3 regions of the Massilia sp. UYP11 genome follow, and region 1 is predicted to be linked to each of the others. Evidence: predicted binding sites of a transcription regulator. Region 1 holds the regulator's gene; each other region holds the start of a gene.

What was found. Region 1 encodes LexA, which represses DNA repair genes until DNA is damaged. Its sites were predicted from a motif close to ACTGTATNNNNATACAGT; they were not measured.
Region 2: the regulator LexA is predicted to act here: its motif matches at 8,465-8,482, upstream of ABIB38_RS15125 (VRR-NUC domain-containing protein).
Region 3: the regulator LexA is predicted to act here: its motif matches at 5,173-5,190, upstream of ABIB38_RS06015 (ATP-dependent helicase).

The regions. Positions count from the first base shown of each region.
Region 1 covers NZ_JBNDJE010000003.1:442,689-452,967, reverse strand. The annotation lists gene accD (acetyl-CoA carboxylase, carboxyltransferase subunit beta) at 1-107, shown strand, start outside; gene folC (bifunctional tetrahydrofolate synthase/dihydrofolate synthase) at 186-1,484, shown strand; gene ABIB38_RS08700 (SPOR domain-containing protein) at 1,512-2,477, shown strand; gene ABIB38_RS08695 (CvpA family protein) at 2,493-2,981, shown strand; gene purF (amidophosphoribosyltransferase) at 3,045-4,568, shown strand; gene ABIB38_RS08685 (cystathionine gamma-synthase family protein) at 4,583-5,824, shown strand; gene ABIB38_RS08680 (tetratricopeptide repeat protein) at 5,946-6,662, shown strand; gene lexA (transcriptional repressor LexA) at 6,810-7,439, opposite strand; gene rpsF (30S ribosomal protein S6) at 7,763-8,161, shown strand; gene priB (primosomal replication protein N) at 8,203-8,493, shown strand; gene rpsR (30S ribosomal protein S18) at 8,524-8,814, shown strand; gene rplI (50S ribosomal protein L9) at 8,853-9,305, shown strand; gene ABIB38_RS08650 (replicative DNA helicase) at 9,415-10,279, shown strand, end outside.
Region 2 covers NZ_JBNDJE010000010.1:99,777-110,055, reverse strand. The annotation lists gene ABIB38_RS15165 (TonB-dependent receptor) at 1-727, shown strand, start outside; gene ABIB38_RS15160 (hypothetical protein) at 1,046-1,207, shown strand; gene ABIB38_RS15155 (hypothetical protein) at 1,278-1,454, shown strand; gene ABIB38_RS15150 (LiaI-LiaF-like domain-containing protein) at 1,651-2,025, shown strand; gene ABIB38_RS15145 (LiaI-LiaF-like domain-containing protein) at 2,015-2,737, shown strand; gene ABIB38_RS15140 (sensor histidine kinase) at 2,737-3,801, shown strand; gene ABIB38_RS15135 (LytR/AlgR family response regulator transcription factor) at 3,805-4,533, shown strand; gene ABIB38_RS15130 (ATP-dependent DNA helicase) at 4,525-6,786, opposite strand; gene ABIB38_RS15125 (VRR-NUC domain-containing protein) at 6,793-8,451, opposite strand; gene ABIB38_RS15120 (hypothetical protein) at 8,613-9,287, opposite strand; gene ABIB38_RS15115 (M15 family metallopeptidase) at 9,347-10,186, shown strand.
Region 3 covers NZ_JBNDJE010000002.1:568,963-579,241, forward strand. The annotation lists gene ABIB38_RS06000 (CheR family methyltransferase) at 1-289, shown strand, start outside; gene glpD (glycerol-3-phosphate dehydrogenase) at 286-1,932, opposite strand; gene ABIB38_RS06010 (phosphohydrolase) at 2,067-2,705, shown strand; gene ABIB38_RS06015 (ATP-dependent helicase) at 3,054-5,150, opposite strand; gene ABIB38_RS06020 (hypothetical protein) at 5,525-5,743, opposite strand; gene ABIB38_RS06025 (hypothetical protein) at 5,938-6,114, shown strand; gene ABIB38_RS06030 (chromate transporter) at 6,361-6,999, shown strand; gene ABIB38_RS06035 (chromate transporter) at 6,996-7,586, shown strand; gene fghA (S-formylglutathione hydrolase) at 7,662-8,504, shown strand; gene ABIB38_RS06045 (phosphoribosyltransferase) at 8,590-9,336, shown strand; gene ABIB38_RS06050 (SRPBCC family protein) at 9,333-10,279, shown strand, end outside.

The DNA of each region.
Region 1 (10,279 bases):
TCACCAAGGGCGCCGTCGACATGATCGTCGACCGCCGCAAGATGCGCGAAGAAATCGCGCGTCTGCTGGCCCTGCTGCAAAACCAGGCGACCGAAGTCCTGGCCTGATAGACACAAGGGCGACTTCGGTCGCCCTTTCAGCTTGCGCGCCCACGCCGGGCAGCCGAGCAGATCGATTGTATTCACATGTCCCCACTTCCCACCACCTTGCCCGCCTGGCTGGCGCTGCTCGAGTCGCGCCATGCCGAAACCCATATCGACATGGGCCTGGACCGCGTGCGCGCCGTCAAGGAGCGCTTGCAACTGGCCTTCGATTGCCCGGTGATCATGGTCGCCGGCACCAATGGCAAGGGCTCTACCTGCGCGATGCTCGAATCGGTGCTGCTGCAGTCCGGCTACCGCGTCGGCCTCTACATCAAGCCGCACTTTCTCGACTTCAACGAGCGCGCCCGCATCAATGGCGAGATGGCGTCCGATGAAGCGCTCGTCGATGCCTTCAACGCGGTCGAGGCCGCCCGCGCCGGCACCGACCTGACGTATTTCGAATTCACCACCCTGGCTATCGCCCACCTGATCTCCCGGAGCGGCGTCGACGTCGCCATCCTCGAAGTCGGCCTGGGCGGACGCCTGGACGCGGTCAACGTCATCGACGCCGACGTGTCGATCGTCACCAGCATCGACATCGACCATACGTCCTACCTGGGCGATACGCGCGAAAAAATCGGCTTCGAGAAGGCCGGCATTTTCCGCCCGGGCAAGCCGGCGATCTGCAGCGACCCGGTGCCGCCGCAATCGCTGATCGAGCATGCCGAGAACATCGGCGCCGACCTGTGGCTGCTCGGCCGCGACTTCAACTACCAGGGCGACCAGCTGCAGTGGAGCTATGGCGGGCGCAGCCAGCGCCGCAACTCGCTGGCCTATCCGGCCCTGCGTGGCGCCAACCAGCTGCTCAACGCCTCGGCCGCGCTGGCCGCGCTCGAGGCGTTGCGCATGCAACTGCCGTGCGGCGCCCAGGAAACCCGCGCGGGCCTGGCCCTGGTCGAACTGCCGGGCCGGTTCCAGGTGCTGCCCGGCCGTCCGACCCAGGTGCTGGACGTCGCCCACAATCCCCATGCCGCCGCCACCCTGGCCCAGAACCTGGGCAATATGGGCTTCCACCGCTTCACGTATGCCGTGTTCGGCATCATGGAAGACAAGGACATCGACGCCGTCATCGCGCCGATGGCCGGCGTGGTCGATCACTGGTGCGTGACCGGACTCGATTCGCCGCGCTCGGCGCAGCCCGAAGCGCTGGCCGCGAAGCTGGGCGCGCTGCGGCCGGCCGGCGCCAGGGACGACGATTTTTCTGTGAGTAATTTCGCAACGCCGGCCGAGGCCTATGCGAATGCGCTGAGCCGGGCAGGGGAGAATGATAGAATTGTGGTCTTTGGCTCTTTCTACACCGTTGCAGGCGTCATGGCGGCCCGTAAATCGAGTCTTCACTGACCTTCTTCACCCTATTACCTGAACCACATGGGCTTGTTCTCGTTCGGCAATAAAAACAAGCAAGAAACTGTCCGGGACAGTGGGCACTTCGTCAAGGACGACGACGCCGCTTATAGCGAGCGCGCCCGTTCCAAGCGCGCCAGCTCGGCGGGCGAGCCGGGCCGCCGCACCAGCCGCGGCGATCCGATCCTGCCCGAGAAGAAGCGCGCCCGGCGCCGCCTCGTCGGCGCCATCGCCCTGGTACTGGCGGCCGTCGTCGCGCTGCCGATGCTGCTCGATTCCGAACCCAAGCCGCTCGCCACCGACATCGCCATCCACATTCCGGACAAGGACAAGGCGGCCCCGCTGCCGGTGCCGTCCGAGCAGGTGGCGCCGTCGGCCAGCGTCGACAGCGACGAAGAGATCATCGAGCCAGGCGCGGCGGCGCCGGCCAGCGGCCCTGCGGCCGACGCTTCCGCAACCGCCGCACCGGTAACGGCCCCGGCGGCCCCGGCGGCCAGCGAACCGCCGCCGATGCGCATGCTGGAGCCGGCCGCGCCGCCGACACCGGCGCCGATGCCCGAGCCGGTGAGGCCAAAGGCCGAATCGAAGCCCGAACCGAAGCCCGAACCCAGGTCGGCGCCGACACCCGAGAAGAAACCCGAGCCAGTGAAAAAACCGGCCGAGACGCATCCGAAGGCCGAGCAGGTCGCCAAGCCCGCGCCGAAGGACGACGCCGCGCGCGCCATGGCCATCCTCGAAGGCAAGGCGGCCGAGCCGCAGAAGGCGCAAGGCCCGGCGCCGCGCTTCGTGGTGCAGGTCGCGGCCCTGGCCAGCCAGGAAAAGGTCACCGAATTGCAGGAGCGCCTGCGCGGCGCCGGCATCGCATCGTTCACCCAGAAGTCGGGCGAGCTGATCCGGGTGCGGATCGGTCCGTTCAGCAAGGAAGAAGCCGAGAAAGTGCGCGCCAGGCTGGGCGGCATTGGCCTGTCCGGCACCATGGTACCGCTCTGACCCTGACCGAACAGCGTGACGATTTTTGATTATCTGGTGCTGTTCGTGCTGATCGCCTCGGTGGTCATCAGCACCCTGCGCGGCCTGGTCAAGGAAATCCTGTCGCTGCTGGGCTGGATCGTCGCCTTCGTGGTGGCCAATGCCTACGGCGCGCAGCTCGCGCCCTTGCTGCCGGAAGTGATTCCCGGCGCCACGGCGCGCCTGATCGTGGCCTTCATCGCGCTGTTCCTGGGCGTGCGTATCCTGATGGGCCTGCTGTCGCTGGCGATCGGGGCTCTGGTGGAAGCCACCGGCCTCTCGCTGGCGGACCGCGGCCTTGGCGGCTTGTTCGGATTGGCGCGCGGCATTGTAATCGTGCTGGCCGGCGTCATATTGTGTGGGATGACGGACATTCCAAAGCAGGCGTTCTGGCAACAGGCGCTGTTGTCGCCGATCGCCGAGACCGGCGCCCGTACCGTCGAGCCCTTCCTGCCCGCTGCCATGGCGCAGCACGTGAATTTTTGACCAGCATTCCTCAGTCGTAGAAATTTTTCTGTAATCAAGCACTCAAGCTTTTAGGAGCACACCATGTGTGGCATCGTCGGCGTCGTCTCTCACTCTCCCGTCAACCAGTTGCTGTATGACGCACTGCTGCTGCTGCAGCACCGCGGCCAGGATGCGGCGGGCATTGCGACCAATCACAGCAGCATGTTCTCGATGTTCAAGGCCAATGGCCTGGTCCGGGACGTGTTCCGCACCCGCAATATGCGTTCGCTGCAGGGCAACACGGGCATCGGCCACTGCCGCTACCCGACCGCCGGCTCGTCGAGCGAGGAAGAAGCGCAGCCGTTCTACGTCAATGCGCCGTTCGGCATCACGCTGGCCCACAACGGCAACCTGACCAACCAGGTCCAGCTCAAGGACGAGCTGTACCGCAACGACCGCCGCCACATCAACACCGATTCCGACTCCGAGGTGCTGCTCAATGTGCTGGCCCACGAAATCCAGGAAGCGGCCGACGGCTTCTCGCTCGACGCCGACGCCGTGTTCAAGGCGGTCGCCGCCGTGCACCGCCGCGTGCGCGGCGCCTACGCCGTGGTGTCGCAGATCGCCGGCCACGGCATGCTCGCTTTCCGCGATCCGTTCGGCATCCGCCCGTTGTGCCTGGGCGTGAACGAGACCGAGCAGGGCGTCGAGTACCTGGTGGCCAGCGAATCGGTCGCGCTGGAAGGCCTGGGCTTTCGCTTCGTGCGCGACATCGCGCCGGGCGAAGCGATCTTCATCGATGAAAACAACCAGCTGCACGAGCGCCAGTGCGCCGAGAATCCGTCGCTCAACCCGTGCGCCTTCGAATTCGTCTACCTGGCCCGTCCGGATTCCGTGATCGACGGCGCCTCGGTGTACGCCACCCGCCTGCGCATGGGCGAGTACCTGGCCGACAAGGTCGGGCGCGAGATCCCGGTCGACGAGATCGACGTCGTGATGCCGATTCCCGATTCCTCGCGCCCGGCCGCGATCCAGCTGGCGTTGAAACTCGGCGTGGAATACCGCGAAGGCTTCATCAAGAACCGCTACATCGGCCGCACCTTCATCATGCCGGGGCAAGGGATGCGCAAGAAGTCGGTGCGCCAGAAACTGAACGCCATCAGCTCCGAGTTCAAGGACAAGAACGTGCTGCTGGTCGACGACTCGATCGTGCGCGGCACCACCAGCCGCGAAATCGTGCAGATGGCGCGCGAAGCGGGCGCGCGCAAGGTGTTCTTCGCCTCGGCCGCGCCGCCGGTGCTGTACCCGAACGTGTACGGCATCGACATGCCGACCCGCGACGAGCTGATCGCCCACGGCCGCACGGTCGAGGAAGTGTGCCGCGAGATCACGGCCGACCGCTTGGTGTACCAGGACGTCGATGCGCTCAAGCGCGCGATCTCGGATGTCAATCCCGAGCTGAAGAATTTCGAGGCATCGTGCTTCGATGGCGTCTATGTCACCGGTGACGTGACCCCCGAGTACCTGGACCGCCAGGAATCGGCGCGCCACAATCCGACGTCGAAGGATGCCGAGGACAAGGTGCGCACCCTGCTCAACCTGAACCCGCCGGTGGCGGCCGAATAAGGCCAGGAAAAACCATGTCGGACAAGCCAAGCTACGGTTTCACCACCACTATATTGCACAACGATCGCCGCAAGACGATCGAGCAGGGTTCGCTGCACAAGCCGGTGCACACCTCGGTCGCCTTCGGCTATGCCGACGCACGCCAGCTGGCATCGGTGTTCCAGGGCAAGGAGCCGGGCTTTCGCTACGGCCGCCAGGGCAACCCGACGGTGTCGGCGCTGGAAGACAAGATCAGCAAGATGGAAGACGGCGTCGCCACACTGTGCTTCGGCACCGGGATGGCGGCGATCGGCGCGCTGTTCCAGGCGCTGCTCAAGGCCGGCGACCACATCGTGTCGTCGAGTTTTCTGTTCGGTAATACCAACAGCCTGTGGCAGACGGTGGCGGGCCAGGGCGTCGACGTTGCCTTCGTCGACGCCACCGACGTGGCCCAGGTGGAAGCGGCGCTGACGCCGGATACCCGCATGGTGTTCGTCGAGACCATCGCCAATCCGCGCACGCAAGTGGCGGACCTGGCCCGCATCGGCGAACTGTGCCGCGCGCGCGGCATCCTGTACGTGGTCGACAACACGATGACCACGCCCTGGCTGTTCCGTCCCAAGGACGTGCATGCGGGCCTGGTGGTCAATTCGTTGACCAAGTCGATCGGCGGCCATGGCATCGCACTGGGCGGCGCGCTGACCGACACGGGCCTGTTCGACTGGGCCGCGTACCCGAACATCGCCCCGAACTTCAGGAAGCAGACGGCAAGTGCGCAGGGTATGGCCCAGCTGCGCGCCAAGGCGCTGCGCGACTTCGGCGCCGCGCTGGGGCCGGAAGCGGCGCACCACATCGCGGTCGGCGCCGAAACGCTGGCCCTGCGCATGGAGCGTACCTGTGCCAACGCGCTGGCCCTGGCGACGATGCTGGAAGCCGACGAGCGCGTCGCCGCCGTCTATTATCCGGGCCTGGCCTCGCATCCGCAGCACGCGATCGTCGCGTCGCTGTTCCGCTCGGGCGGCTCGTTGCTGAGCTTCGAGCTGAAACCAGACATCGACCCGTTCGATGTCCTGAACCGCCTCGAATTGGCGATCCCGGCCTCGAACCTGGGCGACAACCGCACCCTGGTGATTCCGGTCGCGCACACGATCTTCTTTGAAATGGGCCCCGAGCGGCGCGCCAGCATGGGCATCGCCGAAGGCTTGATCCGGGTGTCGGTGGGCATCGAAGACACCGCCGACCTGGTCGGCGACTTCCGCCAGGCGCTGGACGCGTAAAGCCGGGTAAAACTGTCTTGATGCGGCCGGCAACTTGCCGGCCTTGTCACATTCGCGATTGAGCCCAGCCGTAAAACACGGCTATCATGGACCTTTACCAGCCCAGCCTGACGGTATGCCCATGAAACGATTCCTGTCCTGCCTGTCCCTCGCGGTGTTGTGCGCAACCGGCGGCGGCGCCTACGCCGGCGAGCTCGAGGACGCCAACGCCCTGTTCGAGAAAAAAGACTATGCGGGCGCGCTCAAGCTGTACACCAGGCTGGCCAATGCCGGCAATTCACAGGCCCAGCAGCAGCTGGGCCAGATGTACTGGTATGGCGAAGCCGGCGCGGTCGACGAAGCCAGGGCGAAGGAGTGGTTCGAGAAGTCGGCCGCCAAGGGCAACAAGATCGCCGCCGACTCGCTCGTGATCATGCAGCAGCGCGCCCTTCGTCGCGCCGAGATCGATTACTGGATCAAGGGTTACGATGGCGCCGACCTGCAGTCGGGCGAGTACCGCTGCCCGGCGCCGCGCATTCCGGCGGTGTCGAAGATCAACGAAGAGATCGAGCGCGTGAACAAGGCCGTGACCGGCTGGCAGGATTGCTACAACAAGATGGTGACCAACCTGAACGCGCAGTCGCCGCTGACCCGCCGCATCCCGCCCGACGTCGCCAAACTGATGAACAAGCAGGAAACCGAGGCCGCGACCGCCTACCTGGAGGGGGTGCGCCAGAACATCGCCGAGGGAGCGAAAGTCAATTCGAAGATGGTACTGGCCGATTTCGCCGCATGGCGCCGCGCGACCGAAGCGTTCGTGGACCAGCACAATGCGGTGATCAACAAGGCCAAGCAGTAGAGACCGCCCATAAACGTCGTTCCCGCGAAGGCGGGAACCCAAGTCCTCAGCGCCGCCACGATGGATGGACGTGGCCGGCAGCGCATGCGAACCGAGGTTCCCACCTGCGCGGGAACGACGCGCTCACGGAGATGATGTGTATCGAGATCAGTTCCAGCTGCGCATCAACCCCACCGCCAGCCCCTCGAGCGCGAACTCTTCGTCGGGCCTGACTTGGATCACCTTGAAGTCGGGGTTCTCGGGCAACAGTTCGACCAGGTCGCCCGTCTTGCGGTAGCGTTTGACGGTGACTTCCTCGCCCAGGCGGGCGACGACGATCTGGCCGTTCTTGGCGCTGTCGATTTTCTTGACCGCCAGGAAGTCGCCATCCATGATGCCGGCGTCGCGCATCGACCAGCCTTTCACCTTGAGCAGAAAGTCGGGCCGCGCCGCGAACATCGCGGTGTCGACGTTATAGGTCGCTTCGACGTGTTCTTGCGCCAGGATCGGATTGCCGGCGGCGACGCGGCCGACCAGCGGCAGCGACATCAGCGACGGCGGCGGCATGGGAATCTGCTGGGCGCTGGCGCCGACGAGGCGGATGCCGCGCGAGGTGCCCGGCGAAATCTCGATCGCGCCCTTGCGCGCCAGCGCTTGCAGGTGTTCTTCGGCCGCATTGGCCGAGCGAAAGCCCAGTTCGGCCGCGATTTCGGCGCGGGTCGGAGGGAAGCCCGTGTTCTCGATCGCTTCCTTGATCAGGTTCAGGATCTGTTCTTGCCTTGCAGTGAGCTTGAGCATAACTGTGTAATGGTTGCCGTGTGTAAATGCCGTGGTTGGATGCGATGTTGCAGCAACGGGTTGTAGCAGTAGACTGTATTTTTGTACAGTATTCCGTCATACGCAAGGGATATACACGAAAAAGCGCAAAAAAAGCGCGCTCATCGTAAAAAGTACGGATTTTGCAAGCGTAAATGTCGAGTGAGCCTGGCGCCGGCTTAAAGCGCTTGACGGCCATGTTCCCAATTTGCCCATTTCACGCTATACTAGCTGGCTGTTCCCTTCCCACACTCGTCTTGACGCCGAGGTGGGCATTTATGTAAAACGTCCTCAAGGAGTAATGCATGCGTCATTATGAAATCGTTTTTATCGTCCATCCGGACCAGAGCGAGCAAGTCCCGGCGATGATCGAGCGTTACAAGACCACGGTGACCAGCCGCGGCGGTAACATCCATCGCGTGGAAGACTGGGGCCGCCGTCAGATGGCTTACCAGATCCAGAAGCTGCCAAAAGCCCACTACATCTGCCTGAACATCGAGTGCGACAACGAGACCCTGGTCGAGCTGGAAACCGCATTCAAGTTCAATGATGCCGTTCTGCGTCATCTGACCGTCAAGATGAAGAAAGCAGAAACCGCACCGTCGCCGATGATGAAATCGGTGCAGCGCGAAGACGCAGCCAAGAGCCACCGTGCAGAAGCCGCTGCTCCTGCAGCTGCTGCTCCAGCCGCTGCCGCTGCTTAAGATTTTTTCCAGGAATTCGTAACAAGCAGTAGTAGAACCGGGTGAATCAGCTCCAGCTCGTGGCGACCATCGCCGAGCGTGATGTCCTGCGCTACACCCCGGCCGGTGTGCCGATCGTTTCAGCCGTCCTGATGCACAGTTCGCATCAACGAGAGGCAGGGATCGATCGCCTGGTCGAGTTCGAAGTCCCCGCGTTTGCCGCGGGCGAGATTTCGGGCAGGTTTGGCAGCGCCGAGCTCGGCGCCAGCTACCGCTTCGATGGCTTCCTCGCACGGAAAAATCGCAACAGCAAAGCCCTGGTGTTTCACATCATTGATTTCAGTGCCGCCTAGTTCGGCAATTTAGATATACAGGAGCCTCAAATGGCATTCGGTAAAAAGTTCGACAAAAACAAAGCTAAAGAAAAACTCAAGCGCAAGCAGCAGAACCCGCTGTTCAAGCGCAAGAAGTTCTGCCGCTTCACCGCCGCTGGCGTTGAGCAGGTTGACTACAAAGACGTCGACACCCTGAAGGACTTCGTCCAGGAAAACGGCAAGATCATGCCAGCACGTCTGACCGGCACCAAGGCGCACTACCAGCGTCAGGTCGACACCGCCATCAAGCGCGCCCGTTACCTGGCGCTGCTGCCGTACACCGACCTGCACCACGGTTAATCGTCGGTCACGACAGTCAGATATCCTGGAGATAAAACATGCAAGTTATTCTGTTGGAAAAAGTTATCAACGTCGGCAACCTGGGCGACGTCGTCAAAGTCAAGGATGGTTACGCACGTAACTTCCTGATCCCGCAAAAGATGGCCCGCCGCGCTACCGCTGGCGCCGTCGCCGAGTTCGAAGCCAAGCGCGCCGAACTGGAAAAAGCAGCCGCCGAGAAACTGGCAGCCGCCCAAACCCAGGGCGACAAGCTGAGCGGCCTGACCGTCACCATCGGCCAGAAGGCCGGCGTCGACGGCCGTCTGTTCGGTTCGGTCACCAACGCGGACATCGCCGAGGCGCTGACCAAGCAGGGCTTCCCGGTCGAAAAAGCTGCCGTTCGCATGCCGACCGGCCCGCTGAAGACCACCGGCGAATTCCCGGTTGCAGTCGCCCTGCACACCGACGTCGTGTCGGAAATCATCATCGCTGTCGTAGGCGAAGCTGCCTGAGCGAATGCTGGATTGACGTAAAAGCAGTGCACGAAAAAGCCGGGATCTCCCGGCTTTTTTGCTTCTGAAACTCACCAATTATGACAGCCGTGTGACAGGAGAAGGTATAATGCCGCCCATGAACGCAGCACCCTCAGACCCGCAGATCGAAGCCCTGCGCATCCCCCCGCATTCCATCGAAGCAGAGCAATCCGTCATCGGCGGGCTGCTGCGCGATAACGCCGCCTGGGACCGCATCGCCGACTTCATGCATGCGGAAGACTTCTACCGTTACGATCACCGCATCATTTTCGAACAGATGGTCCGCCTGATCAACGCCGGCAAGCCGGCCGACGTGATCACGGTCTATGAAGCCTGCAACCAGCTCGGCAAGGCCGAGGAAGTGGGGGGCTTGCAATACCTGAACGCGATGGCGCAGAACACGCCGTCGGCCGCCAATATCCGCCGCTACGCCGAGATCGTGCGCGACCGCGGCATCCTGCGCCAGCTGATCACCGTCGCCGACGAGATTTCCGGCAATGCCTTCAATCCGCAGGGCAAGGAAGTCAAGCAGATGCTGGACGAGGCGGAGTCAAAAATCTTCGCCATCGCCGAACAGGGCGCCAGGGGCGCCCAGGGCTGGCTCGCGGTGCAGCCGCTGCTGACCCAGGTGGTCGAGCGCATCGACGAACTGTACTCGCGCGAGAACCAGGGCGAGATCACGGGCGTGCCGACCGGATTCATCGACCTCGACCGGATGACCTCCGGCCTGCAGCCGGGCGACCTGGTCATCGTCGCCGGCCGTCCGTCGATGGGCAAGACCGCATTCTCGGTGAACATCGGCGAGAACGTCGCGATCGAGGCCGGCCTGCCGGTCGCCGTGTTCTCGATGGAGATGGGCGGCACCCAGCTGGCCATGCGTATGCTCGGCTCGGTCGGGCAGCTCGACCAGCACCGCCTGCGTACCGGCCGCCTGCACGACGAGGACTGGCCGC
Region 2 (10,279 bases), on a different contig from region 1:
CGACGCCAACGGCTGCCGCGTGACCGGTCCGAACCCGGACATGGAACCGCAAACCTCGGACAACATCGACCTGTCGTGGTCGTGGTATTTCGCGCCGCGTTCGATCGTGGCGGTGAGCGTGTTCCACTCGTCGATCGACGGCTATCCGAAGACCGGCGCGGTCGGCAGCGCCACCGTCGACCTGCTCGACCCGCGCGACCAGACCGTGAAGACCTTCTTCATCAATACGGCCTCGCAGCAGGGCGCGAAGATCAACGGCATCGAGCTGCAGTACGAGCAGCCGTTCGGCAAGACCAACTTCGGCTTCACCTCCAACGTCAGCCGCGCCAAGACCCGTGTGGACGACGGCCGCCCGATGGTGGGCGCGTCCGAGTGGACCGGCAACGTCGGCCTGTACTACGAGGACGACAAGCTGTCGACGCGCCTGGTGGCGAACTACCGCGGCGAGTACGTGAACAGCACCACGGCGCCGTCGCCGACCGCCAACAGCCAGGGTCTCTCGGTGATCAACGGTGTCGCGATGCCGACCGCCCCGACCTATGCCGACGCGGTGACCACGCTGGCGTTTTCCGCCAACTACTATTTCACCGATAACCTGGAACTCGCGTTCAGCGCGACCAACCTGACCAACGCCAAGCGCGCGCAGTACCGCTACAGCGAACAGGAGCAGCAGAAGCTGGACGTCAGCGGCCGCCAGTACTACCTGAACCTGCGCTACAAGTTCTGACCGGACAGGGCGCATGAAAAGGGAAGCTTCGGCTTCCCTTTTTTTTCGTGCGTGGCAGTCCCGCGCCCGCGCCCGATGGCGCGCCGCCACGAACCCGCTTCCTGGCCTGTCCGGCCGTATTGACGCGCGCAGTGTGCGTCACCTAACGGTGCAATGGCGCAGGTTTCGATAAGATGCACCTGTCTGAGTGAGGAACGCGCGATTCGCTTCGCTGCCATCCGAAACCTCAACAGGTTAGCCGGTCGCCTCGAGGATCGGCACCAATTTCAGGGCCCCGCCGGCACGCCGGCGCGGCCCGTAACGGAAGCGGAGGTTGCCATGTACGATGTCAAGCATCCACCCAAGCACCTGGTGCGCGCCTATCTCGAACGTCGCTCGCGCGACCCGAAACCGCCACCGGCCCCGGAAGAAATCCGGCGCCAGCTTGGATGGGACATGCTGATGCCGGCCGACCTCAAGTTGGCCACCAACCGTTCCTGAGCTTCATGATTCTTTCGCGTCCAGCGTTCCAGCAGGGACATGGCGCCCAGCCCCACCACAGGAGACATCCATGACCAGCAAGATCGGCAGCAAACACATTGCACAGCACCGCGGCAAGAAGGAACGCCTCGAGATCAAGCGCACCAACGTGGCGCGCGAAGCGGTGCGCCAGGCCGAGGCCCGCGCCAAGTACCGCAACCAGCCAAAAGGCCAGGCCCAGCGCGAACAGGCGCAGACGGCCGCCTGATCCACCCCATGCGCCGTACACGGCCCGCCTGCGAGGCGGGCTTTTTTACGTCCGTCCCATTCTGTCCGTCCGGCGCGGCCCGCCGCGATCGCTCGCCATTGGCCGCCTTTCATCCGCCATTGGCCGAATAGCGCTTTCGCGATTGCCCTCCGGTTTGCTATCGTGTCTCCAGTTCGATAACGAGAGGAGTGACGCAATGGAGTCCGATGATGGCTATCGCTGGCGCAAGCAGGTGCTGTGGGGCCTGCTGCTGATCGTGGTGGGCGCGGTGGTGCTGCTCGACCGCCTGCACTATATCGATGCCGAGGATTATTGGCACTACGCCCCGCTGCTGCTGGTCGTGGTCGGCATCGGCCAGACCATCGGTTACCCGAGCCCGAAGGAGTTCAGCAATGGCTTGTGGACCGTATTCACCGGCCTGTGGCTGTTCGCCGTGTTGGAAAATGCCTTCGGCCTGACCTTCCGCAACAGCTGGCCGCTGTTCATCCTGATGTGGGGCGTCAAGCTGGTGCTCGATCCATTCATCGCGCGCCGCTTCGCCAACAATCGTCGGAGCCGCCATGAAAAATGATCCGCATGCAAAAGGCGTGACGGGCCAGGTCGTGCTCGGCCTGCTCGTGATCGGGATGGGTCTGTTGTTCCTGCTCGATAACCTGGGCTTCCTGGACATGCACCGCGCCTTGTCGTTCTGGCCGATGTTGTTCGTCATCGTCGGCATCGTCAAGCTGTGCGACACCCGCACCCAGGGCGGCACGCTGCTCGGGGCCGCCCTGGTCGGCGTCGGCATCCTCCTGATGCTGGACCGGATGCACATCATCGACTTCAGCTGGGGCGCCGTCTGGCCGCTGGTCCTGATCGGCCTTGGCGGCGTCCTGGTGGCGAAGGCGGTGCGCGGCAAGCGCGCGCTGGAACACGGCGTGGCGGTGGTCGACGGCGCGCCGGCGGATGTGGGCGCGGGCGAAGTGCTGGACATCACCGCCATCCTGGGCGGCTACGAGCGCCGCGTCACGACCCAGAACTTTCGCGGCGGCGAGATCACGGCGGTGATGGGCGGCTGCGAACTCGATATGCGCGGCGCCTCGATCCAGGGCGAGGCGGTGATCAATGTGTTCGCGTTCTGGGGCGGCGTGACCATCAAGTGCCCGCCCGACTGGACGATCGTGTTGCATGGCACGCCGATCCTGGGCGGCTTCGAGGAAAAGACCATCGCGCCGCCGGACGACACCAAGCGGCTGGTCATCCGCGGTTACGCGATCATGGGTGGCGTGGAAATCCGCAACTGATGGGCGGCGGATTCTGGGCGCGGCGCGGCGCCGCGCTGTACCTGGCGGCCTGGCTGATGCTGGGGCTGATGCTGGCCGGGCTGCTGTCGGCCACCGGCGGCGCCGGCCCGGCGGCCAGCCTGCTGTTCGCGCTGCCGCTGGTGCTGGTCTACGGCGCCGTGTGCGGCTTCTCGGCCTATTACCTGTGCCGCGCCTATCCGCTGGCGCGCAAGTCGACGCCGGCGGTGCTGGGCGTGTTCTTCGTCACTGCCGTGTGCGCGGCGCTGCTGTGGTGCGCCGTGGCGACCGGCTGGGCCGCATGGTGGCAGTGGCTGGCGCCGGGCGACGACGGCGTGACGATGTCGCGGCCGCTGGCGGCGGTGATCTTCGGCCTCGGCGTGCTGCTGTACGGGATGACCGCCTGCGGTCACTACCTGGCGCTCGCATTCGAGCGCGCGCGCGGCCTGGAGCGGCGCGAGCTCGAGGCCAAGCTCCTGGCCCGGGACGCCGAGCTGCGCATGCTGCGCACCCAGGTCGATCCACACTTCCTGTTCAACAGCCTCAATTCGATCAGCGCGCTGACCACGATCGACGCCGCCGCGGCGCGCGACATGACCCTGCAGCTGGCGGGCTTCTTTCGCCATACGGTGGGGCTCGAAGCGCAGCGCAAGGTCACGGTGGGCGCCGAACTGGAACTGGTCGAGCGCTTCCTGGCGATCGAGCGGGTGCGCTTCGGCCCGCGCCTCGGTTTCGAGCGCCAGGTGAGCGCGGATGCCGGGGCCTGCCTGCTGCCGCCGATGATCCTGCAGCCGCTGGTCGAGAACGCGGTCAAGCATGGCGTCGGCCAACTGCTCGAGGGCGGGGTGGTGCGGGTCCGGGCCGAGCGGGCCGGCTCGCGGCTCAGGCTGCGGGTCGAGAACGACGTCGATCCGGATGCGGGGACCCGGGCCGGCGGCGGCATTGGCCTGGCCAATGTGCGCGAGCGCCTGCTGGCGGCCTACGGCGTCGAGGCCAGCGTGCATGCGGCGCGCGTCGACAATCGCTTCCGGGTGGACCTGGTGCTGCCCGCCGACACAGGAGAATGACGAATGCGTACCCTGATCGTGGACGACGAACACCTGGCGCGTGCGCTGCTGCGCGAATACCTGACGGCGCATCCCGACGTCGAGATCGTGGGCGAGTGCGCCAACGGTTTCGAGGCGGTGAAGGCGATCGCCGAGCACGCTCCCGACCTGGTGTTCCTGGACATCCAGATGCCCAGGCTGGACGGCTTCGAGGTGGTGGAGCTCGCCGGCAGCAAGCCGCATTATGTCTTCGCCACCGCCTACGACCAGTTCGCGTTGCGCGCGTTCGAGGTGCACGCGGTCGACTACCTGCTCAAGCCGTTTTCGCGCGAGCGCCTGGCACAGGCGCTGGCGCAGGTGCGCCTGCGCGCGCCGCAGCCGGACGGGATCGCGGCGGTGGTGAAGGACGCGCAGGCGCGCCGGCAGCCGCTCGAGCGGGTCCTGATCCGCGACGGCGCCCGCGTGCACGTGGTCGCCGCCAACGGCATCGACTACATCGAGGCGCAGGACGACTATGTGCGGATCTGCGCCGGCGGCAAGGCGTACCTGAAGCACCAGCGCCTGTCCGAACTCGAAGCGCAGCTCGATGGCGCCATGTTCGTGCGCATCCACCGCTCGTTCATCGTCAATGTCGGCGCGGTCGAACGCATCGAGCCGGTCAGCAAGGACAACCATTGCGCGGTGCTCAAGGGCGGCGTCAAGCTGCCGATCAGCCGCAGCGGCTACCAGAAGATGCGCACGCTGCTAGCGTGAATCGAGCTCCCACCATGCCGGCATCAACGCCCGGATGCCCGGCCGGGAAAAGCGGTCGTCGATCAGCCACACCACGCCGCGGTCCTGCTCGGTGCGGATCACGCGGCCGGCCGCCTGCACCACCTTCTGGATGCCGGGATACAGATAGGTGTAATCGTAGCCGGCGCCGAACAATTCCTGCATCCGTTCGCGCAGCTGCTCGTTGACGGGATTGACCTGGGGCAGGCCGAGGGTGGCGACGAAAGCGCCGATCAGGCGCTCGCCCGGCAGGTCGACCCCTTCGCCGAAGGCGCCGCCCAGCACCGCAAAGCCGATCCCCGAGCCGTTGACGTCGAAGCGGTCGATGAACCGCTGGCGTTCTTGCTCGCTCATGCGGCGCTCCTGGCGCCAGGCCGGGATCGACGGATCCAGCCGCTCCAGCGCGTGCGCCACCTTGTCGAGATAGTCGAAGCTGCTGAAGAAGGCCAGGTAGTTGCCGGGACGTTCGCGGTACTGGCGTGCGATCAGTTCGGCGATGGGCTGGACCGAGGCGGCGCGCACCTGGTAGCGGGTCGAGATGCCGCGCGCGACGTGGACCTCGAGCTGGCTCGCCTTGAACGGCGAGTCGACCTCGACCCAGGCCGTGTCTTCCGGCATGCCGAGCGTATCGAGGCAGTAGTGCCAGGGCCCGAGCGTGGCCGAGAACAGGGTGCTCGAATGCGTGGCGGAAAAGCGCGGGCCGAGGAAGGGCGCCGGCACCACGTTGCGGATGCAGATCGTCGAGTCGCGCAGCGTGGGACGCTCGGCGTCCCGGCTCAGGTCGCACAGCGAGTGCGGCCCGAACGATTCGGCAAGGCGCACGAACCCCATGGCGTCGAAATGGAAACGCTGCAGGTCCGGGTCGAGCGGGCCGGGGAAGGCCGCCAGGTGTTCGTTGACGGCGCTCCCCGCTTCCTGCAGGGCGTCGACCAGCTTCGGCGGAATTTTTTCGAGCAGCTGGTAGGGCGCCGGCGCCGCCTTGTCGACCGCGGTCCAGGCGCGGCCCACGCGCTCGAGCGCTTTCCTGACGGTCGGCGGCGCGCCGGCGCGGGCCAGGCGCAGCTGCGCGCGATCGAGCTCGGTGCTGTACATCGAGCGCGCACGGCCGACCAGGTTGTGCGCTTCGTCGACCAGCAGGCTGGTTTTCCAGCCGTTGTTCAGCGCCAGCGCGTACAGCATGGCGCTGCCGTCGAAATAATAGTTGTAGTCGCCGACGATCAGGTCGGACCAGCGCGCCATCTCGCTGCCGAGGTAATAGGGACAGACCTCGTGCGCCAGTGCGACCTCGCGCAGCGCCTCGCGGTCCAGCACGCTCACCTCGGCCGCGGCCGCGCGCGCCGCCGGCAGGCGGTCGTAGAAGCCGCGCGCCAGCGGGCAGGATTGGCCATGGCACTCCTTGTCGGGATGCTCGCAGGCCTTGTCGCGCGCGGTGAGTTCGAGCACCCGCAGAGGGGCCTGGCGCTCACCGCCGCACAGGGTCGCGGCGCCGTCCAGCGCCAGGCGCCGGCCGGGCGTCTTCGCGGCCAGGAAGAATACCTTGTCCAGCTTCTCGCGCGGCATGGCCTTGAGCACCGGGAACAGGCTGCCCACGGTCTTGCCGATGCCGGTCGGGGCTTGCGCCAGCAGGCAGCGGCCGCCGGCATTGGCGCGGTAGATGCTCTCGGCCAGCTGGCGCTGGCCGGGACGGAAGTCGGCGTGCGGGAACGACAGGGCGCCCAGCGCGGCGTCGCGCGCCGCGCGGTGCGCCGCTTCGCTGGCGGCCCAACCCGAGAAGCGCTCGCACAGCGCCTCGAAGTGCGCGCGCAGCCAGGCGCTGTCGCGCGTTTCGCGCAGCACGGTCTCGACGCCGCTGCCGATGTCGTAGTAGACCAGCGCCAGGTTGACCGATTCCATGCCCTGTTCCTGGCACAGCAGGTGGCCATAGACGCGCAGCTGGGCCCAGTGCAGGTGGCGGTGGTTCTCGGGAATGGCGTCCACCCGGCCGCGGTGGGTCTTGACTTCTTCGATCAGGTTTTCATTGGCGTCGTAGCCGTCGGCGCGGCCGCGCACGAGCAGTTCGTTCCAGCGGCCGGACAGCGCGACCTCGCTGCGGTAGCCGTCGCCGCGGCGGCCGGCGACGACGGCGTGGCCGGCAATGCCTTCCTGGGCGCTGGGCGAGGGGGTGAAGCGCAGGTCGAGGTCACCCTGCTTGGCGGTGAACTCGCACAGGGCGCGCACGGCGATGGTGTAGCTCACGTGATCCTAGGCCGCCATCCCGGCCGATTCGAGCCACTGCAGGTAGCACACCGCCACCGGCATGTCGTGCGCCGCGCAGTAGTCGATCCAGCGCAGCTGGTTGTCCTGCAGGCGGTCGCCCGGGCCCTTCACTTCGATCATCAGGTAGCGGCCCTCCTGGGGCCAGAACTGGATCAGGTCTGGGAAGCCCGTGCGGTTTTCCTTGACGTCGGCCAGGATCCGTTCGCACCACTTGCGCAGGTGGGCCGGTGGAATGCAGGCCAGGGCCAGCTCGATGAGGTCGGGCGTGACGCCGTCCCAGTGCACGAAGGGTGACTGCAGCCCGGCCTTTTCCTGATACGCGAGCCGGATCGTGTCGCGGTAGCTGCCGTCTTCGAGCTGCGCCAGGCAGGCGGCGAATTGCGCCTGCCGGCGCTGGTGGAAGTCGGCGCTGTGCAGGTCGGCCGGACCGCGGTGGAATGGGTGGAAGAAGGCGCCGGGGATGGCGGCGAACACGGCGCGCCAGCACAGCAGGCCGAACAGGGTGTTGGCCAGCGCGTTCTCGACGTAGAACACGGGCGCGTCGGCGCTATGCAGGTGGCCGCGCACGGCGCCCTCGACCCAGCGCTCGCCGTTCGGCGGCGCCAGGCACAGCTCGATGCGCTCGACATGGGTCCTGGCGCGCGGCGCCAATCGCGCGTGGCCGAGGCGGCGCGCCAGGCGCGGCGCGATGCGGGCCAGGTGCTGGCGCTCGGCGTCGTTCTCGGGCCTGGCCTGGGCTTCGAGCAGCAGGGCATGGGCCTGCTCGAAGCGTTCGTGTTTTTCGAGCACGCGGATCGCGCGCCCCCGCGCGCCGGGAAAGCGGCAGCGCGCATAGGCGGCGTAGGCGCTGTCCCAGTCCTTCAGCTTTTCGTAGTGCTGGCCGATCTGGAACGTGAGTTTTTCGCGCCGGCTCTCGAGCCAGTCATTGTCGAAGGCGTGCACGGGCAGGTCGCGCACCACGGCGTCCACGTCTTCGCCGGCGGCGAAGCGCTCGCGGCAGGCATGCAGTTGCAGGTAGTGGTCGACGTCGGCGCGCTGGCGAAAACCGCGCGAGGCGGGCGAGATGTCCACGCGCTCGTAGCGGAACAGGCCAAGGTCGGACAGCACGAAGTCGGTCCAGCCCTGGTGCAGGTTGCCGAAAAAGACCAGGCGCAGGCGGTCGCACAGCGGCTTGACCAGGATGCGCCAGGCGACGTCGGAACAAGCCGGATGCCAGCCGGAGAAACAGCGCGCTTCGGGGAAGACGAGGCGCAGGGCGTCCAGCTGCGCATCCTTGCGGGCCGTCTTGCGCGGCAACTGCGCGCCGAAGGCGTCAAGGATCTCGGGCTTGGACAGCAGGTCGAACAGTTCGTCGAGCGTGAGTTCGGGATCGCGCTCGATCCAGCCGGTGCCGAGCAGGTGTCCGGCGGCCTCGACCGGGCAGCCGATCTCGGCATAGCTCAGTTTGCTGGCACGGAACAGATTTCCCTTGCGCATGACCATGCGCACGAACAGGGCGCGCGCATTGTGCGGCAGGGTAGGGAACAGCGCCAGGAACGCCTGCTCGCCGTCGTCGAGCAGGTCGCCATAGCGTTCACCGATCCAATCGAGAACCCGCTGGAAGTTATCCAGATAATAAAACTCGTTTTCCAACACCCTGATCATGACCGAACGCTCACCTGTACTTATATACAGTATAGCGCTTTCTGGCGCAGACTGCCCGGCAGTGTGGCCGCAGCTGGCGGGTGCGGCCGGTTTGCATGCGGCTGATTTGCTTGCGCCTTGTTCACCACGCCGGCAGGGCGCCAGGGAGGCCCTGAACTTCCCTAGCGTCCCGGTGGGGGCGCGGCGTCATCTTCCGCAGGCGCGGCGTGGCCGTTGGCATGGTAGATCACGGCCGAAATCAGGGCGACGTCGCTGTCGTCATGGGATTCGCCGGGGCGCGCCGGATTGACCGTGCGGGCCGGGCGCGTGGATTGGCGCAAGGTCGGGGCGCGGGGACGGGGAGCGGCGGCGCGCGCTTCCGGACGGCGCGGCGGGGCCGTCCTGGCGGGCGCCGGCGCGGCCTTGACCGTGGCCGGAGGCACGGCGGCCGGCTCGAGCAGGCGCAGCGGGGGGATGGGGGCCGGCGCGGGCGCCGCCGCCAGCACCGGGTCCGGCGCCGCGTCGACGATCACGGCCGCCGCGGCCGCCTCGGCCGGCACCGGGGCCGCGACCGACATCGGGCGAGGCGCCGCATCGGGCCGCGTCGCCTCGTGCGGCGCCGGGCCCGTCCCGGCCGCCAGCCAGGCCAGCGTCGCCGTCAGGCCGAGCGCGACCGCCGCCGCGGCGCCATACCAGCCCAGCCGCGCGCGATGGCTGGAACCCGGGCGCCGCGCCGGCTCGCGCTCGAGCTTGGCAAGTATGCTGTCTTCACGGCCGCCGCGGCGCGACGCCGACATCAGGTTCGGACGCATCTGGGCATGTATGCGGTTGTCTTGATTTTCGTCTGATGAACGCACGACATTACTCCTAAGATTGGATTCTCCTGTTCTGATTAGAAACAATCCTGGGGAGTCCGATGCTGATCTTGATCGCCCTTCTGTACGTTTGTCTGGCTTCAGGCCTGGCTTGGCTTGTTCTTTTTCCAGGTGGACGCGCATGGATGTCGCGCGGCATGCATGTCGTGCGCGGCCTGGCCGGTCGCGCCGGGGCCTGGGGCCATGCCGGCACGCGCGCCGCCGGCGCCATGCGCGACAGCGTCGCCCTGTCGCTGCGCGAGCGGGTGGTGCAGGGATTGCGCCGCCACCAGGTAGTGCTGGCCATCGGCGCGCCGGCAATCCTGATCCCTTCGCTGCTGGCGCTGGCCCTGAGCAATCCGGCCATGCTGCCCATGTACGAGAGCAGCGCCGCCTTGCCCGACGAACAGGTGGCGGCGTTGCTGGCCGGCGAGCAGCTGGTGCCGCCGGTGGCGCTGCCGCCCAGCGTGTTCACCACGGCCGAGGTCGAACTGGTGCGGCCGATGCTGGTCGGCGCCAGCCGTAACTGGGGCTTGCTGCATCCCGACTTCAGCCAGCGCCTGCTGCTGGCGTTCAAGATCATGAAGGAACAGCACGGCTACGAGATCGCGCTGCTCGAAGGCTACCGCAGTCCCGCGCGCCAGGATGAGCTGGCCGCAAGCGGCGGCCACGTCACCAATGCGCGCGCCTTCCAGAGCTGGCACCAGTACGGCCTGGCGGCCGATTGCGCCTTCCTGCGCGACGGCAAGCTGGTGATCTCGGAGAAAGACCCATGGGCCATGCGCGGCTACCAGCTGTATGGCGAGGTGGCCGAGTCGCTGGGGCTGACCTGGGGCGGGCGCTGGAAGATGATGGATCTCGGCCACATCGAGCTGCGCATGCGCGGCGTGATGGGGCGCTGAGCGTCGCCTGGGCTGTTGCGTGATTTTTCGAATTTTGGGCCCATTGCGCAGAGTCAAGCAGCCCCGTCTTGGCCCATGCGACCATTTCCTGTG
Region 3 (10,279 bases), on a different contig from region 1:
CAGCGACGGCCGCGCGTGCCTGCTGCCTCGGCTGCGCGAGCGCATCACCTGGCTGCAGTACTGCCTGGTGACGGACGGCTCGTTCAACGAGTTCCACACGATCGTCTGCTGTCGCGCCCTGCCCGACTTCGGCCCGCTGCTGCGCCAGCGCGTGCTGCGCCTGTTCAGGGACAGCCTGGCCCTGTTCGGGGTGCTCGGGCTCGACCGCGCGCTGGGGGCAGGCGACGCCGGCGCGGCCGACTACCAGAGCTTGTTCGAGGATGGGACCTGGTACAAGCGGGTGCGTTAATAACGAATGCCGACGCCCGTAGGGTTGGCGGCTTCGCCGCCGACGCGGCGGTCGTTATCGGCCGCGATGTCGCGCCGGATGATGCTGGCGCCAACCATCGCCGCGTCGGCGGCATGGCCGCCGACCCTGCCCGCCATCCAGGCATCGATCCGGTCTGCCAAGCCCGGCCGCAAGTGCAGGCCCAGCTTGGTCCTGCGCCACAAGACATCCTGCGCACACGTGGCCCACTCGTGCGTCATCAGGTAACGCAGCTCGGCCTCGTACAGGCCAGGGGCCACTTCAGGGCCGAGATCGGCCAGCGCCCGGCAGTCGTCCAGTAAAACGTCCACCCGGGTGCCGTAGGCGCGCGCATAGCGCAGCGCCAAGGGCTTCGGCAGCCAGGCATGGCGGCGCTGCAGCGCCGCCACCCAGCGGTCGAACTCCAGCACCCCACGGCTGTCGGGCTGCGGCCCGAACAGGTCGCCGCCCGGCAGTACGGCGCCCGCCGTCCACGCCCCGGCCGGGGCCGTGCCCAGCAGCGGCGCGATCCAGTCGACGGCTTCCTCGGCCAGCTTGCGGTAGGTCGTGATCTTGCCGCCGAAGACGGACAGCAGCGGCGGTCCATCGGCGTCGCGTTCGAGGAAATAGTCGCGCGTGATCGCCGCCGCCTTGCCGGCATCGTCGTCCAGCAGCGGACGCACGCCCGAATAGCTCCACACCACGTCGCCAGGCGCCAGCTGGCGCTTGAAGTATTGGTTGGCCAGCGCGCACAGGTAGCGCGTCTCGCCCTCGCCGATCGCGGCCGCGCCGGGGTCGCCCGTGAAATCGACGTCGGTGGTCCCGACCAGGGTGAACGCTTCTTCGTACGGGAGCGCGAACACGACCCGGCCATCGGCATGCTGGAACAGGTAGGCGCAGCCGTGCTCGAACAGGCTCGGCACGACGATATGGCTGCCCTTGATCAGGCGCAGCGCGCGGTGCGGCGCGTCCCGGTTGGCGCGCCCGGCGAAGCGCGCCGCCCACGGGCCGGCGGCATTGACCAGGCCGCGCGCGCGCACGGTCAGGGGCGCGCCGCCCCGATCGATCCGCGCCTCCCAGTGCGCGGCGCGGCGGACCACGTCGTCGCAGGCCGCATGGGTGAGCACCCGCGCCCCGCGCTCGTGGGCATCGAGGGCGTTGAGCACCACCAGCCGCGCATCGTCGACCCAGCCGTCCGAATAAGCGAAGCCGCGCGCAAACTCGGGCTTGAGCGGCGCGCCGGCGGGATGGCCGGCCAGCTCGATCGCGCTGGACGCCGGCAGGAAATCGCGCGGCGCCAGCCGGTCGTAGAGGAACAGCCCGGCGCGAATCAGCCAGGCCGGACGCTGGCCCGCCACGTGCGGCATCACGAAGCGCAGCGGGCGCATGATGTGCGGCGCGCTCCTGAGCAGGGTCTCGCGCTCGGCCAGCGCCTTGCGCACCAGGCCGAATTCGCGGTATTCGAGGTAGCGCAGGCCGCCATGGATCAACTTGCTGGAGGCGGACGAGGTATGCGCGCCCAGGTCGTCCTTCTCGCACAGCACCACGGCCAGCCCGCGCCCGGCCGCGTCGCGCGCGATCCCGGCGCCGTTGATGCCGCCGCCGACCACCAGCAGGTCGCAATCGATCGTCGTGTCCCCGCCCATCGCCTCTCCTCCACGCTCATCCGCCCAGCGCACCCGCCCAGCGCATCCGATCCACTTTACGCGCGCGCGCGAACCCGGCGTTCGCCTGCATCAATTATGCGGAGAATCGACAGGCCGGTGTGTAAAATCGCCACATGTCCATCCCGTCCACGCCCGACCGGACCCGCGCCTGGGTCCGCATGCCATCCGGCCGCCGTCTCGACCTGCTCGACCCGACACCCTTCGACTGGGACGACGCCGACCTGGCGCTCGGCCTGGCCCGCACCTACCGCTGGGGCGGCCACTCGGCCTGGCCACTGCCGCTGTCGGTGGCCCAGCACTCGATCACGGTGATGCTGCTGCGCCGCGCTGCCACGCCGGCCATCACGCCGCTGGAAGAATTGCGCGAACTGCTGCACGACGCCGAGGAAGGTCTGCTCGGCTTCGATGCGATCTCGGTCATCAAGCCTTTCCTGGGCGACGCCTTCCGCGCGCTGACGACACGCCTGGAACACATGGTATTCCTGCGCTATGGCCTGCCGGCCTGGGATGCGCGCGGCCACGCGGCGCACAAGCGCGCCGACCGCCTGGCCGCCGCCAGCGAAGCGGTGCACGTGGCCGGCTGGTCGCGCGACGAGGTGCGGCGCACGCTCAAGATCCGCGCCGGGGTGCTGGCCGAGGATCCGCTTGCCGCCTACTATGATTGCCGGCCGTGGGAACCGTGGGCGCCTGGCGTGGCCTCTGAGCGCTTCCTGGCCGAGCTCGCGCGGCTGACCGGGCCCAACCAAGCTTGAGTCCGTCTGCGCCTGCGACTTGCCGCAGTGGGACGACGCCGTGCAAGGTGCTGCGCGGAAATCTAAGTTTCGCACAGGTATTATTGAACACTAAGTGGCTGATTTCATTCAGCCTTTTGGTCTATCCACAAGAAATGTGGATAAGTGTGTGGAAAAGCGCCACTTGACAAGCCGCAAGCGCAGCATTGATGCGGGTTTCAACAAAATGCCCGTTCAAAAGGCAAAAAAATATCCTTGTAAAATCAGTAACTTGCACGTGCACCACTTCTGCGCGTCCATGTTATAGGTGGCAAAGTCCTACAAATGTGGGGCACGGGGGATAAGTCGTCAACGTGCCCCCATCTGTCGTCATTTCCACGCGTTCCGGGCGCGGTCGCGCACCATCATGCGGATGCTGTCGGGCATCGGCGTGCGCAGCGCGCGCTTGTCGGCGCTGAGCCAGGCACATTCCTCGAAATGCTTGAGCATGGCCGGGGTAATGAAGCGCGTGCGCGCCGCATACACGTGGCGGTCGCCCATGCTCGACTGCTGCTTGATGAAGAAGCGGTTCGGCACCACCAGGTGCAGGTGCTCGCGCGCCCGCGTCATCGCCACATAGAGCAGGCGCCGCTCTTCCTCGATGTCTTCCGGGCTGCCGGTCGCCATGTCCGACGGAATGCAGCCGTCGACGACATTAAGCACATGCACCGACTTCCATTCCTGCCCCTTGCTCGAATGGATGGTGGACAGGATCACGTAGTCTTCGTCCAGCAGCGGCGCGCCGGCGCGGTCGCTGGTGGCTTCGGGCGGATCGAGCGTGATCTCGGCCAGGAAGCTCTCGCGGTTGCCATAGCCGCCGGACAGCGCCACCAACTGGTCGAGATCGGCCGCGCGCACCTGGGCGTCGTCATGCAGGCGCTCCAGATGCGGCTGGTACCACGCGCGCGCCAGCTCGAGGTCCATCGGCCAGCGCAGGCCCGGCGTGCGCAGGCGCCGGTACAGCGCGCAGAACGTCTGCCAGTCGGCCTTGCAGCGCGCCGGCACCGCGAACGCTTCCAGCGCCGCGACCGCATCGTCGCCGCTGCCCGCGGCCTCGACCAGGCGGCTGGCGGTTGCCTGGCCGATGCCGGGAACGAGTTGCAGGGCACGAAAGCCCGCCAGCCGCCCGCTCGGGTTCTGGGCGAAGCGCAACACGGCCAGCACGTCCTTGATGTGGGCCGCTTCCAGGAATTTCAGGCCGCCGAACTTGACGAAGGGGATGTTGCGGCGCATGAGCTCGAGTTCGAGCGCGGCGCTGTGGCTGGCTGCGCGAAACAGCACCGCCTGGCTCTTGAGCGCGACGCCGGTTTCGCGCTGTTCGAGGATGCGATTGCAGACCCAGCGCGCCTGCTCGGCTTCGTCGGGAATCAAGACCAGCTGCGGCTTGATGTTCGACGCCTTGTCGGTCCATAACGTCTTGGCGTGGCGCTCGAGCGCGGCGCCGATCACCGCGTTCGACGCGTCCAGGATCGGCTGCGTGGAGCGGTAGTTGCGGGCCAACGTGATCAATTGCGCCGGCTGCGAGAACTGGGCGGGAAAGTCGAGGATGTTGCGCACGGTGGCGCCGCGAAAGCCATAGATCGATTGCGCATCGTCGCCCACCACCAGCACGCCGCGGCCGTCGGGCTTCATGCCGGTCACGATGGCCGCCTGCAGGCGGTTGGTGTCCTGGTATTCGTCGACCAGCACGTGGTCGAACAGCGCGCCCAGTTCCGGCCCCAGCACCGGGTCGGCCGCCATCTCGGCCCAGAACAGGAGCAGGTCGTCGTAGTCGAGCACGTTCTGCTCCTGCTTGGCGTCGACGTAGGCGCCGAACAGCGTCTTGAGCTGGGCTTCCCACTCGCTGCACCACGGGAAAAATGCCTGCAGCACCGCGTCGAGCGGCTCGCGGCCATTGACCACGCGCGAATAGATCGACAGGCAGGTGCCTTTCAGCGGAAAGCGTTTTTCGGTCCGGCTCAGGCCAATCTCGTGACGCACCATGCCCATCAGGTCTTCGGCGTCGCCGCGGTCGTGGATCGTGAACCCCGCGTCCAGTCCGATGCGGCCGGCGAACTCGCGCAGCAGGCGCGCGCCGATGCTGTGGAACGTGCCGGCCCAGGGCAGCGTGACCGGCGCCTGGCCGCCCCTGAGCCCGAAGATCCGGTGCAGCACGCCGCCGGCGCGCTGGGTCATCTCGGTGGCGGCGCGGCGCGAAAACGTCAGCAGCAGGATGCGCTGCGGATCGGCGCCCGCCTGGATCAGGCGCGCCACCCGGTGCGCCAGCGTATTGGTCTTGCCGGAACCGGCGCCGGCCACCACCAGCAGCGGACGCGGCGCCTCACGCCCCACGTCGTGCTCGACCGCCGCCCGCTGTTCGGGGTTCAGGCTGGCGAACGGGTCATCGGTGGCGGACGGGGCGGCGATCGGATCGGCGACGGCGGACATGGGCGGAATCTGGAAATGCCATACTGTACATTTATCCAGTCCGGCCCGGCAAGGGGAAAATGCGGATGCCGTGCGGCCGCGTCAGGAAGTGCAAACATGACATCAGCCATAACCTCAACAATCGCTGCCAAGTCCCGGAATATCAAGGCATTTCATGGATATCCACAAAGTCTGTGAATAAGTGTGTGGAAAAGCGGGGGCTTGACACGCTATACGCGGCCTCCCGTGCGGCTTTCAACAATTTGCCTATTGGGAAGGCAATCCTGTATTCGCCAAGAATCAAGGGCTTACACGCTGTATCCCCGATCTGCACAGTATGCACCAAAAATAATTCTCGCGACCACGTTGTGGCCGAACCGGCGCGCCAGTCACGCTCAGGGGGGCGCCCGGCGGCGCTCCGGCTCGAGCAGCACGCGCTCGATCACCTGCCGGCACACGCCGTGCGCCTTGAGGTATTCGAGCGCCGGCATGGTGCCGCTCTCGCCCAGGGTGGCGATGCCGCGTGCCACGATGTCACGCTGGAGGATGTTGCGCCTGAGCGCGGACGATCCGGAGAGGCGTTGGTCGTTATCCTGGGCTCGGCATGGACTCATGGCGCGGATCTCCGGTAGGTTATGTCGCTGACGCATCACGAGTATTGACGATGGCGGAACGAAGTCAATGTCAAACCTGTATCAATACGCAAAAACCATATTTACGGCAGATAGCGGCGCCCGCCGCCTGCGCTGCGCCGCCCGGCCGCGATCCTGCCTACAATCGGCTCAACGAATCAGACGCGAGGATTACCATGAGCATCCAATCCACCCCCGACCTGAATCCCGGCGACGTCGCCGCGCCCGGCACCCCTGGCGCCGGCGAGGACATCTGCGACGCCTGCGCCGGCCGCGGCACGCTGGCCGACGGCAAGCCATGCCCGCAATGCGGCGGCAGCGGCCGCGTGATGGAAGGAATCGGCGGCGGCTGAGCCCCTGTCCCGGCAGGTCGGCGGCGTTGTGGACAGGTGCGTAGGCGACATGCGCGTGGGCGACATGCGCGTAGGCGACGTGCGCGTAGGCGACCTGCGCAGCCGCTGCATGACGGGCGTGAGCAACGCAGCGCGCGCCCGCCGGGCGCGGCACGCACGATGCTCGCCCGCCTGTGCGGCCCCATGCCGCTACCCGGCCCGGGTAGCGCATGGACACGGCGCGCGCGCTGCGGCGATAATCGCGGGATGAGCGCCTCTCCCCTGCCAACGCCGCCTTCCGCACCGCAGTGCGCACCGTACGGTGCGCCACTTCCGCCTCCGGCCGAACCCGATCGTCCCCGTCCGACGTCGCTGACCGACCTGTTCCTGTCATTCACGCTGATTGCCCTGCAGGGCTTCGGCGGGGTACTGGCCGTGATCCAGCAGCAAGTTGTCGAGCGCAAGCGCTGGATGAGCAACGAAGAATTCATCGAGGAATGGTCGGTGGCCCAGGTCATGCCGGGCCCCAACGTCTGCAACCTGGCCATGATGATCGGCACCCGCCACTTCGGCCTGGCCGGCGCCATGAGCGCCCTGGCCGGCATCCTCACCGTGCCGCTGATCCTGGTGCTGTGCCTGGCCCTGGTCTACGCGCAGTTCGCCACCCAGCCCCAGGTGCAGGGCGCCCTGCGCGGCATGGCCGCCGTCGCTGCCGGCCTGATCGCCGCCACCGGCCTGCGCATGTCCAGCGCGCTGGCCCGGAACGTCATCCCGCTCGCGGCCTGCATCGCGATCGCCGCCACCGGGTTCGTGCTGCTGGCCTGGATCCGCTTGCCGCTGGCGGCCGTGGTCGGCCTCCTCGGCGGCCTCGGCTGCGTGCTGGCCTGGCGCGGGCTCAAGCCATGAACGCGCCGGTCCTGGCGTTCGGCTGGCATGACTGGCTGAACCTGTTCGTCCATTTCCTGATGCTGTCCATGATGTCGCTCGGCGGCGCGATCTCGACCACCTCCGAGATGCAGCGCTACCTGGTCGAGCGCCAGGGCTGGCTCAGCCAGACCCAGTTCGCCGATTCGGTGGCCCTGGCCCAATCGTCGCCCGGGCCCAACGTCCTGTTCGTGGCCCTGCTGGGCTGGAACGTGGGCCTCAACTCCCGCAGCATGACGGCCGCGCTCTCCGGCGTCGCGATCTCGATGATCGGCATCATGCTGCCCTCCACCGTATTCACTTACCAGGTGGCGCGCTGGGCCCAGCGCAACCACGCTCTGCGCGCCGTGCGCGCCTTCAAGCAGGGCATGGCGCCGCTGGTGATCGCGATGCTGCTGTCGACCGCCTGGCTGCTGGCCAGCGGCGGCGGCAAGGGAGGCGAACACATGGACAACTGGCCCCTGTGGCTGTTGACGGCGGCCACCGCCATCGTCGTCTGGCGCACCCGCCTGCACCTGCTGTGGATGCTGGCGCTCGGCGCGCTGCTGGGGGCGCTGGGCGTGGTCTAGTTGGCAAGCGGCGCCGGGACGCGGCATACTGACGCTTTCCTTGTAAACCGCGTATCCACTGCGATCGACACCAACATGCCCCAACTCCTCAATGAGCACGCCTGCTTCGGCGGCGTGCAGCGCTTCTACCAGCACGACTCGGCCGCCATCGGGCTGCCGATGAAATTCTCGGTCTACCTGCCGCCGGCGGCGGGCGAGAAGACGCTGCCGGTCCTGTTCTACCTGGCCGGCCTGACCTGCACCGAAGAAACCTTCACGATCAAGGCCGGCGCCCAGCGCGTGGCCAGCGAACTGGGCATCATCCTGGTCGCGCCCGACACCAGCCCGCGCGGCGCCAACGTGCCGGGAGAAAGCGACAGCTGGGACTTCGGCGTCGGCGCCGGCTTCTACCTCGACGCCATCCAGGAACCGTGGGCGCGCCACTACCGCATGCACAGCTACCTGCTGGAGTTGCATGCGCTGGTGCTGGCCACCTTCCAGGCCGACCCGGCGCGGGTGGGCATCTTCGGGCACTCGATGGGCGGCCATGGCGCGCTGACCATGGCGCTCAAGCATCCCGACCTGTTCCGCTCGGTCTCGGCCTTCGCGCCGATCGCCGCGCCCAGCCGCTGCCCGTGGGGCAAGAAGGCCTTCAGTGGCTACCTCGGTCCCGACGAAAGCGTCTGGCAGCAACATGACGCCAGCGCCCTGATGGCGTCGCATGCGAGCGCGCCATTCCCTGGCGGCATCCTGATCGATCAGGGCCTGGGCGACAAATTCCTGGCCGAGCAGCTGTTGCCCGAGGCGTTCGAAGAAGCCTGCGCCAAGGCCGGGCAGCCGCTCACCCTGCGCCGCCATCCGGGCTACGACCACGGCTATTACTTCATCTCGACTTTCGTCGAAGACCATCTGCGTTTCCACAGCCGCCAGCTCGGCTGATCCACGCGCGGCCCCGTCCGGGGCCGCCGCCCTCGCTGCATCATTCCGCACGGCAAACGAACGACGGCCACGCCCGTCCCTGTGTATGCTGGAAGTTAACAACTTCTTCATCATGCGAGAGTTCGAACCATTCATCGACCGTGCCGACGCGGGCACGAAGTTGGCAACGGCGCTGGCGCAGGCGTTGGCGTTGGCGCCCGCATCGGCACGCTGCAGCCACGACGTGCTCGTGCTGGCGCTGCCGCGCGGCGGGGTGCCGGTCGCGTTTCCGGTCGCGCAGGCGCTGGGGGCCGAACTCGACCTGATGCTGGTGCGCAAGCTCGGCTTGCCGGGCCAGCCCGAGTTCGCCATGGGCGCCATCGCCAGTGGCGGCGTGCTGGTGCTCCAGCCTGGCGTGCCGGGCCTGATGGGCGTGACCCAGTCCGAAGTCGACGCGGTCATTGCAGCGGAACGGGCCGAGCTGGCGCGGCGCGAGCGGCGTTATCGCGGCGAGCGTGCTCCATGCCGGGTCGCGGGACGCTGCGTGATCCTGGTCGACGACGGCATCGCCACCGGCTCGACGATGCTGGCGGCGGTCGAAGTCGCGCGCCGCCAGCGGCCGTCCCGGCTGGTGGTTGCGGTGCCGGCGGCGGCCCGGGATTCGCTGGACGCATTGCGCGGCGTGGTCGACGACGTGGTATGCCTGGTGGCCCCGGCCCGCTTTCGTTCCGTCGGGCAGTGGTATCGCCGCTTCGACCAGACGGGCGATGAAGAAGTGCAGACCCTGCTGGCACAAGCGTGGGCGCCGACGCGCGACGCCGCCAGCCAACCCCACCCAAAGGAGCCGACATGAACGATACGAATGAAAAATCGACCAACGCAGGCAAATGGATCGGCGCAGCAGTCGCGGGCGCCTTGCTGATGTACGCATTCGACCCGGAGCGCGGCGCCAGGCGCCGCGCCAACGCCCGCGGCGCACTGCGCGACGCGCGCGTGCGCACCGGCGACCGCCTCGAACATGCCTTGCACAATGCGGGCGATCGCCTCGACTCGGCGCGCCTGCGCGCCACCGGCGCCGCGGCCCGCGCCGGCGAGCGCCTGGCCGGCGCCGCCCATGCGGCGGGTGACCGCCTGACCGAGGCCTCGCACCGCACGCGCGACCGGCTCGACCATGCGCGCGAGCGCCTGGCCGACGCCTCATACGAAGCGCGAGACCGCGCCAGCCACGTCGCGCACGAGACGCGCGACCGCGTGAAGCACGCCGCCTACGAGGCGCGCGACCGCGCCGGCCATGTGGCCCATGAGGCGCGCGAACATGCCGAATATGCCGCCGCCAAGGCGCGCGACCGCGCCGAGTACACGGCAGCGGCCTCGGCCGACGCCGCCGAACGCGCCCGCATCCGCGCCGACCAGGCGCGCGAACGCCTGGAACAGAGCGCCCACAGCCTCAAAACCGACGCCCGCGCGCGCGCCAACGCCGCCGGCAATCAGGTCCGCGCATGGACCGACCACCTGAGCCAGGTGTTCGGCGCGCGCAGCCCGACGCTCACCAATTCGGCCCTGCTGGGCACCGGCGCCCTGAGCGTGGTCGGCCTGGCGCGCCGCTCGCCGCTGGCCGCCCTGCTCGGCCTGGGCGCGCTGGCGGTGCTGCTGCGCAGCGACCGCGGCCGCCACCTGGTCGATTCGCTGCGTCAGCGCGGCGCCGCCGGCCAGGTCAAGGTGGAAAACTCGATCCACATCGACGCCGCGCCGAAGGAGGTGTTCGACGCCTGGTCCGAAGTCGAGAACTTCCCGCG